DNA from 2 places in the Spirillospora sp. NPDC049024 genome. Region 2 is predicted to be linked to the other one. Evidence: riboswitches for the same ligand, from Rfam matches in the RefSeq annotation. Region 2 holds a riboswitch; the other holds the start of a gene.
The links. Region 2 has a riboswitch for cyclic di-AMP ahead of AB0C21_RS05760 (C40 family peptidase). Riboswitches for the same ligand answer to the same signal wherever they lie in the genome.
Positions count from the first base shown of each region.

Region 1: another riboswitch for cyclic di-AMP. It lies ahead of AB0C21_RS42840 (NlpC/P60 family protein); the one in region 2 lies ahead of AB0C21_RS05760 (C40 family peptidase).

Region 1 covers NZ_JBEZFD010000048.1:2,366-6,729, forward strand. The annotation lists gene AB0C21_RS42835 (M56 family metallopeptidase) at 1-901, shown strand, start outside; cyclic di-AMP (ydaO/yuaA leader) riboswitch at 1,005-1,149, shown strand; gene AB0C21_RS42840 (NlpC/P60 family protein) at 1,153-2,196, shown strand; gene AB0C21_RS42845 (response regulator transcription factor) at 2,237-3,343, opposite strand; gene AB0C21_RS42850 (hemerythrin domain-containing protein) at 3,489-4,175, shown strand.
Region 2 covers NZ_JBEZFD010000003.1:35,037-39,400, reverse strand. The annotation lists gene AB0C21_RS05760 (C40 family peptidase) at 1-753, opposite strand, end outside; cyclic di-AMP (ydaO/yuaA leader) riboswitch at 757-947, opposite strand; gene AB0C21_RS05755 (amino-acid N-acetyltransferase) at 1,128-1,649, shown strand; gene AB0C21_RS05750 (RDD family protein) at 1,655-2,476, shown strand; gene AB0C21_RS05745 (RDD family protein) at 2,484-3,107, shown strand; gene AB0C21_RS05740 (histone-like nucleoid-structuring protein Lsr2) at 4,089-4,364, shown strand, end outside.

The DNA.
Region 1 (4,364 bases), on a different contig from region 2:
CCTGCTGGGATGCGCGGCAGGGCCCGCGCTGGACCTCCTCAGGCGCTCGGCCGTCGGCCCGGGGACGGCCGTCGCCTGCTGGACGGCGGCCCTCGCCGGGACGTCCATCGCCGCCGCCGGCGCCGCCGCGGCGGCGCTGCTCGCGCCGCCCGGGCCGGGCCACGGATTCCTGTCCTGGCTGCGCGACTGCCTGCCCCACCACGGCCGCCTCGCCACCGCCGCCGCTGCCGCCGCGAGCGCCGTCCTCGCCGCGGCCTGCGGCGCCGTGCTCGCCCGCGGCCTGCCGAGGCTCGGCCGGGCCGTGCGGCGCCGCCGGCGGCACCGGGAGATGCTGCGGCTGGTCGCCCGCGAGGACGGCCGCCACCCGGACGTCCTCGTCCTCGACCACCCCGTGCCCGCGGCGTACTCGCTGCCGTCCCGGCACCGCGCGATCGTGGTCAGCACCGGGGCCCTGGAGGCGCTCGGCGCCGAGGAGCTCGACGCCGTCCTGGCGCACGAGCGGGCGCACCTGCGCCAGCGGCACCACGTGCTGCTGCTGGCGCTCGACCTGCTCCACGCGATGCTGCCGTGGCTGCCGACCGTCCGGCGCGCGAAGGCGCGGCTGCCGCTGCTGCTGGAGATGGCCGCGGACGACGCCGCGGTCCGCGCTCACGGCAGGACGGCGCTGGTGGCCGCGCTGTGCCGGCTCTCGGCGGGGCCCGCCGTCGCGGGAGCGCTCGGGGCGGCGGGTGCGCCGGCCGCCGGTGCGCTGCTGGAGCGGGTGCTGCGGCTGGAGGGCGGCGCTCCGGAGAGGCCGCGCCGCGCCGCCCGCCTCGCGGCGGCCCTGTTCGTGGTGGCGGCGGTCGCCGTGCCGCTCCTGGCCGGGGCCGTGGCGGTGGCCGAGCTGGCGCGGACGTGCTGAGGCGGCTCGGAGGTCTGGCGAAATGCGGGATGATGTGGCGAATCGCCCCATGATCTCCTACGCTCCGTAGGAGGTCGCGGTCCGACGTCCCCGCCGGGGACGGCCGGCGACCACGCCGAATCCCGCGGACGGCTCCGTCCCGGGAACCGGGGACCCGATCTCCAGGGGTGAATCCGTCCAGCGGGACGGTAGGGCGACTCCGGCCCGAACCCGGCAGCTGACCCGGTAGGCGGTACAGGAGAGGACGCCGCATGCAGCCACGCGCTGCCAGCACCCGAAGGACGGCCCGGCGACGGGCCGTCACCGGCACGGCATGGACGACCGCCATCGTGCTGTCCACCGGGCTTTTCACGCCTGCGCCCGTCCACGCCGAGCCCAAGCCGACGCGCAAGCAGCTGACCGCCCAGCAGGAGAAGCTCGCCGACGAGGCCGAGAAGCTCAGCGAGCAGTACAACGGCCTGCGCGAACGGCTCAAGCAGGCCGAGCACGCGGCGAAGACCGCCAGGGCCGGCGCGCTGCGCCGGCAGAAGGCCCTGGACGAGGCCCGCGAGCGCATGGCGAAGATCGCCGCCGACAGCTACAAGAACGGCCCGGTGGACCCGGCCATCGCCTTCGCCTCGTCCTCCGACCCGCAGGCCGTCCTGGACCAGTCGGCGACCCTCAACTACTTCGCCAAGCAGAACGACGTCCGCATCACGCAGATGCTCCAGGTGATGCAGGGCGCGGACCGCTCCCGCAAGGCCGCCGAGCAGCGCGCCGCCCAGGTGCGCGCGCTCACCGGCGAGGCGAAGAAGAAGCGCCGCGAACTGCAGATCAAGCTCAAGAAGGTCGAGAAGCAGCTCGGCACCTACAACACCGCGGGCTCACGGCCCGGCTCCATCCCCAACGTCGGCTCCGGCGGAGCGTCGGCGAAGGCGATGACGGCCGTCCGGGCCGCCCTGAGCCAGCTCGGCGTGCCCTACTCCTGGGGCGGCGGCAACGCTTCTGGCCCGTCCTACGGCACCGCGCAGGGCGCCAACATCAAGGGCTTCGACTGCTCCGGGCTGACCCTGTACGCCTACGCGCAGGTCGGCATCACCCTGGGCCACTACACCGGCAGCCAGTACAACGCCGGAACCCACGTGAGCATGAGCCAGCTCAAGCCCGGCGACCTGGTGTTCTTCCACAGCGACCTGCACCACATGGGCATGTACATCGGCAACGGCAACATGGTCCACGCGCCGCAGACCGGCGACGTCGTCAAGATCGCCCCGATCGCCGGCCGCCCCTTCGCCGGCGGGGTCCGCGTCGCCTGACGCAGGGCGCGGCCTTGCGCGCCGCGCCGTCCCGGGCCTCCTACACTGCCGCGACGTGCTCGTCGAGGTACCAGCCGTAGGGGCCCGGGGCCGTACTGGCCGCAGCGCGGGGAGCGTAGTGCCGGGAGTAGAGCGCCGCGACGAGTTCGCCGCGGCTGCGCACGCCGGTCTTGCCGAACACCGCCTTGAGGTGGTCCTGCACCGTGAACGGTGAGATCCCCAGGGCGGCGGCCATCTGCCTGGTGCTCCGCCCCTGGGCGGCGAGCCCGGTGATCTGCCGTTCCCGGGGCGTCAGCCCGTAGGCGCCCGCGATCACCTCGCTGAGCACCGCGGGCCTGGCACCCTCGATGATGACCGCCACGCGGTCCGCGGCGCCCTCCCCGCCGGACGCCGGGGAACCGTGCAGCACCACCCAGCGCCCGTCCCTGGCCGGCAGGGCCGCCCTGGCCAGCCCGTCACCGGAGGAGGCGGCCGCCGCGACGGCGCGCAGCGCGCTCGGCAGGCGCCCCCGGTCGTCGACGGCCTCCAGCCAGGCCCGCGCGTCCGCGCTGCTGACCTCGACCTCGCCCGCCGCGGTCACCAGCAGCATGCCGGGCGGATGGTCGAGGCCGTCCGGGGCGGCGAGCGCGGCGCGCAGCAGCGTGAGCCGGAACAGGTCGGCGATCGGCGTGGAGACCGCCGCCAGCAGCGTCAGCTCGTCGTCGGTGAACGGCGTCGCGGGCGCTCGCCGGTACAGGGTGAGCGAGCCCCAGCAGCCCTCCCGCGAGCGCAGGACCACCCGCGCCTCGTCGACGACGTCCAGCCCGCGCAGCAGGAGCCGGTAGCGCCGGGCGCGGGACAGGTCCCCGCCGGTGGCGCGGTGCAGGCTCGCGACGGGCGAGGCGGCCGCCGCGAGCTCGGCGTAGCCGTTGGGGTCGCCGCCCTCGAACTCCAGGCCGAACAGGACCCGCTCCCGCTCGGCCGACCCCTGCGGGTCGAGCCCGCTCACGAAGCAGCTCGTCCACAGCAGCGTCGCCGGGTCGACCGTGGAGACGGCCGCGATGTCGTACCCGACCGCGCGGCGCAGCAGGCGGTCGACCTCGGCGCGCACCCGGGTCAGATCGTCACCGCGCGCGGCCAGCCGGTGGATCCGGTCCAGGAGTTCCATGCCTCAAGCATCGCGGCCGAAGGCCCGGGTCGCCACCCCCAGATTCCAGGGATACGCAGGTCAACGCTCTCCGCCCTACGTTCGAGACGCCCGCCGAGCCTGATTCCGGCCCGGTGCGCGACAGGACACGAGAGGAAGGACCACCATGGACGACGAGCGTCCCGAGGGCCGCGACGACCTGTTCACCCACATCCACAAGGCGCTGCGCAACGGGCTGTTCGCGGTCACCGTCCAGGCCGGCGCCACCGACTGGGCCGACGCCGCCGAGGTCGCCGCGCTGGGGGAGCGGTGGCGGCGGCTGCTGGCGCTGCTGCGCAGCCACACCGAGCACGAGGACCAGCACATCCTGCGGCTGCTGGACCCGCACGAGCCCGGTTCCGCCGAGCCGACCGAGGAGCAGCACCGGGACCTCGACGACCTGCTCGACGACCTCGCCGGGCGGTTCGAGGCCGTGCTGGCGGCCCCGGGGGCGGCCGCCGGCCTGGACCTCTACCGGGACCTGGCCCGCTTCACCGCCGCCTACCTCCCGCACCTGCACGAGGAGGAGACGCTGATCATGCTGCGGATCTGGGCGCACTGCGACGACGCCGAGATCGGCGCCGCCCGCGCCGCGTTCATGGCCGCCACCCCGCCGGAGATCACCGCCACCACCCTCGAACTGCTGCTGCCGGCGCTGGACCGCCCCACCCGGGAAGGTTTGGTCGCCGGGATGGCCCGGACGGCCCCGCCCCCGGTCCTGGCGGGCGTGCTGGCCATCGCCGACCGCGTGCTGCCCGCCCAGGCCGCGGCCTCCCTGCGCCACGCCGCCACCACGGCCACCATGGCCGGCTGACCAGCCGGCCGGCAGCGGCCGCACCCGTCGGAACCCCGGCCTTGCGGGGGCAGAGCCGGGTCCGAAGGGAATGAGGCCGCCCGGGGGTCTCGGGCGGGCGGGCCCGTCCCGGCGTCCGGCAGGAGCCGGAAGCCGTCGTGTTCCAGCAGGTTGCAGGAGCACGCGGCCTCCGGCTCCGGGACCGCTCCC
Region 2 (4,364 bases):
CATCGTGAGGCCGGAGCAGTCGAAGGTGCTCGGCCCGGCGGCGCCCCACACGTACGGGCGGCCGATCTTGCTCATCGCGTACCGGAGCGCCTGCGCGGCCTTGCCGGTGCCGACGACCGGGAGCTTGGCGAGCTGGGTGGGGTCCTTGTCGACGAGCTTGCCGCGGATCTTCTCGTAGGCGTCGGTGACCTTCGTGCGCTGCGACTCGAGCTGCGACTTCAGATCCTTCACCTGCTTGGCGCGGGACTCGGCGGACTTGCGGGCCCGCTGCGCGGACTGCATGGCCTGCATGAGCCCGAGCACCTGGGTGCTGTCCTGCTTGGCGAAGTAGTGCAGGGTCGCGGCCTGGTCGAGGATGGACTGCGGGTCCTGGGAGGCGACGAAGGAGACCGTGGGGTCGGAGCCGCCCTGCATGTAGCTCGTCGCCGCGAGGGATCCGACCTTCTGGCGGAGCGTCTCTAGCGTCTTCTCCTGCCGCTTGGCGTTCTCCGTGGCCACCTTGGCGGCGCGCTGCGACTGCGCGAGCCTGACCTTCAGCCCGTTGTACTGCTCGGTGAGCTGCTCCAGCTGGTCGGCGAGCTTGAGGGCCTTCGTCCTCAGCTCCTTGGCCGAGGGGTCGGGGTCGGCGTGCGCGACGGCGAGCGTGTGCGGGACGAGCGCGTACGGAGCGGCCGAAACGACGATGAGCGCGCCGACCGCCGTGGCCGCGCGCCCGTAGAAGCGTGAAAGGGAAGCATGCCGCGATCGCTTCACGAATACTCCTCTCCTCAGCCGCCTACCGGGTTAGCTGACGGGTTGGGGCCGGAGCAGCCCGTCCGCGGCCGCGCGCGACCGATCGCTCGCGGCTGCGGATTCACCCCTCACGGTTGGTCGTCAGGGCGATCCCCCGAAACGCTCCGAAAGTGGGTCCCCGGCTCCCAGGACGCTGGTTGCGGCCTTGGGACTCGGCGGTTCGGCCTCCGTCCTGCGGTCGGCCGACGTCAGCGATGGACACTAACGGAACCCGCATGGGATGCCAACCAGAACATGCGAATTCGCAGGTGGCGCGGCGCGGTGGCGGCGCGTTCGGCCGCCTGCGCGGAGGGGTGCCCCTGGCGAGCGGCGGCGTTCGATAATCTCGCCTGTTTGTGGAAGTCGTGATCCGGCGTGCCCGCACCGCCGACGTCCAGGAGATACGCAGGCTCGTCGATCTGTACGCCGGGTCGGGGCGGCGCCTGCTGAAGAAGACGACGGTCAAGCTGTACGAGGACGTCCAGGAGTTCTGGGTCGCCGAGGACATCCAGCACGGGACGCCTGGGCGCGTCGTCGGGTGCGGCGCCCTCCACGTCATGTGGGAGGACCTCGCGGAGGTCCGCTCGGTCGCCGTTGAGAAGGAGTGCGGGGGACGGGGAATCGGGCACCGGATCGTGACCCGCCTCCTGGAGACCGCACGGGAACTCGGCGTGCGGAGGGTGTTCTGCCTTACCTTCGAGGTGGAGTTCTTCGCCCGCCACGGCTTCCAGCAGATCCTGGGGACTCCGGTGGCGCCTGAGGTGTACGAGGAACTTCTCCGCTCCTACGACGAAGGCGTGGCAGAGTTCTTGGACCTCGACCGGGTCAAGCCGAATACGTTGGGCAACACCCGGATGTTGCTTCGCCTGGAGGACTGACTCAAATGAGCGATTCCCCCCACAGCGGGCGGCCTTATCGGCCCCAGCAGGGGCAGGGTTCGTACGGCCCGCCGCCCCAGTACCAAGGTCCTCAGTGGCAGCAGCCGCAGCAGCAGCCGTCGTCCCAGCAGCAGTGGCAGCAGCCCCAGCAGCCTCAGCAGCAGTGGCAGTCGCAGCAGCAGTGGAACCAGCAGCCCGCCTATGACGACCACGGCTCCTACGACCACCACGGCTCCTACGACGACGGCGGCGATCTGGCGCTGGCGCCGATCCACCGCCGGGCGGGCGCCCGGATCATCGACAACGCGCTCGTCGCGGTCTTCGGATTCGCCCTCGTCCTTCCGGTGACGATCGGTGCCTTCGGTCTGGGCAAGCCCGGCAGCAAGACCGAGGACGAGGGGGGTGTGTGGAACTGGCCCATCATCTTCACCCTCTTCTGCGTGCTGTCCGTGCTGCCGTTCATCTACGAGGCCGTCCAGTTGTCCATGTGGGGGCGCACGCTTGGGAAGCGCGTCCTCGGCCTTGGCGTCGTCCAGGCGCGTCCTGCGGGCAGCCCGATCACCACGACGCAGGCGGTCTGGCGGGCGGGGATCACCCACGTCGGTTACCAGCTCGGCGTTTTCTTCTTCCTCGTCTTGGCGGTGATGGTGTGGGACTACGCCGCGTACGGGATGGTGCTGGTCTGGGCGGGCGCGCTCATGGCCTACCTCTGGGCGATCTGGGACCAGCCCCTGCACCAGTCACTGCATGACCGCTTCGCCGGCACGCTCGTCATCGACGAGCGGGTCGGATATGACGATTCCGAGTACTCCGAGTACGCGGGCTAAGGCCACGATGGCGGCACCGCTCGCCGAGCCCGGACAGAGGCTCCTCGCGCGCGTCGTCGACACGCTCGTCGTCGGCATCCCCGTCGTTCTCGTCGTCCGCGAGCTCGTGTCCGGGCACACGGCGGACGTCGTGGCTCCGACAGCCGTGGCCGGATGCATGCTGCTCTACGAGGCGGTCCAGCTCGCCCTCTGGGGCCGGACGCTCGGCAAGCGCGTCGCGGGCATCGAGGTGGTCGCGGCGACCGCTCAGGAGGCCTCTGGAGCGGCGGCACAGGGGGCCGGGGAGGCCGCCGGCGCCGCCGGTCCCGGGGGCGCCTCGGCCATACCCGTTTCCGTGCCCGGATTCGTGCCCGTGACGGCCCCCGAGCCCGAGGAGAGCGCGTCTCCGGGGGAGGCCGAGTCCTCCGGTGCACACGCGCGTCCGGACGTTCTGCGCTGCGTTCTGCGCGCCGCCGTCTATTCGGTGCCGATCGGACTGCGCCCGATTCCCGTTCTCGGTCTGCTCGCGAGCATCTTCTGGATCGTGAACGCGGGGGCCGTGTTCGAGGGCACGAGCCGCCAGGCCGTTCACGACAGGGTCGCCGGGACGCTCGTGGTAAAGCGCCCCCGGCCTGAATCCTCGGCCTTCTGAGGGCATCTCCCGGGTGCCGGGAGGCGCTCGCGGGGTTCCAATACCGCCCGTCCGATACCACGGAGTCGCGTGCGCGCGCCGGCGCGCACGCGACTCCGCTCGCATGCGCCATACATGCTTTGGCCGAGATGCTCGCTGTTTCCGGCGCCCCAGGGGCGGGCGGCATATGCCCGTTCCTTCCGGTTGCGGTCTTGAAACCGGCGGGATGTGTCGCGTCCCGGACGTCGCCTCCGCTTTGAGAGTTCCCTCCGATGCCGTTGCCGTGGCCAGAACGCGACCGCTTGATAGCGGGCCTGGACTTACTCCGGATGGCATGCCCTCGCCCTTGGAACGGACCTTTCGCACGGCATGCCCCGCGCGGTGGAAGCCGGGCCTGAGGCGTGGCTCCGCCGGTCTCCGGGGCCGGGTTGAAGAACTGGGGCAGACGGTGGGATTGTGTCCCGATCTCCTGATTTCGCGGCACCGGTCGGCACCCCGCTTCCGCGGCGCGAGCAGGGCGAGGACCGCGCCCGTCCTGCCGCGGCAACAGATTTCGGGGCCGGGCCCTCGGGCGTTATTCGTCCACGTCCACCGGTACCGGGGGTTGATCAGGCACTGCGGTCACCTGCGCATTACCGCGCGGGCAGGCGGTTAGTGCCCGATACGGGAGGTTAATCGCGGCCGGGGCGGCGCCGTCCGCAAACCCGGCCCAATGCGCGCACCCCTGCGCAGGTCAGCGCGGTACGCAGTGACGCCGGTCACGGTTGAAAACCCGGGCGCGTCGCCGCGGGTTGGGGAATTCATGGCGCCCGGGCCGGGTCCGGGCGTCATCCGAGGTCTGTGCGCACCCGAAACGACGAGGCCGATTACAGCCGGTCACGGGCGGAAGGCGGTTTCCCTCGACTGCCGGTTCATGGTGGACGCCGGAATTGTCATCTGCGAAGTTCTAGGTATATCTTTGGCACTCGATTAGAGTTTGCTCAAGCCGAAAGGTCTGTCCCCATGGCACAGAAGGTTCAGGTGCTTCTCGTCGACGACCTCGACGGTGGCGAGGCGGACGAGACCGTAGCGTTCTCGATCGACGGCGCCTCCTACGAGATCGACCTCAGTGGCGCCAACGCGACGAAGCTGCGGGAATCGCTGCAGCCGTTCGTCGAGAAGTCCCGTAAGGCGGGCACGGTCAACCGCCGCCGCCGGCAGCGCGGCGCTTCCAGCCGCGAACGCAGTGCCGAGATCCGCGCCTGGGCCAAGAACAACGGCATCAAGGTCAATGAGCGC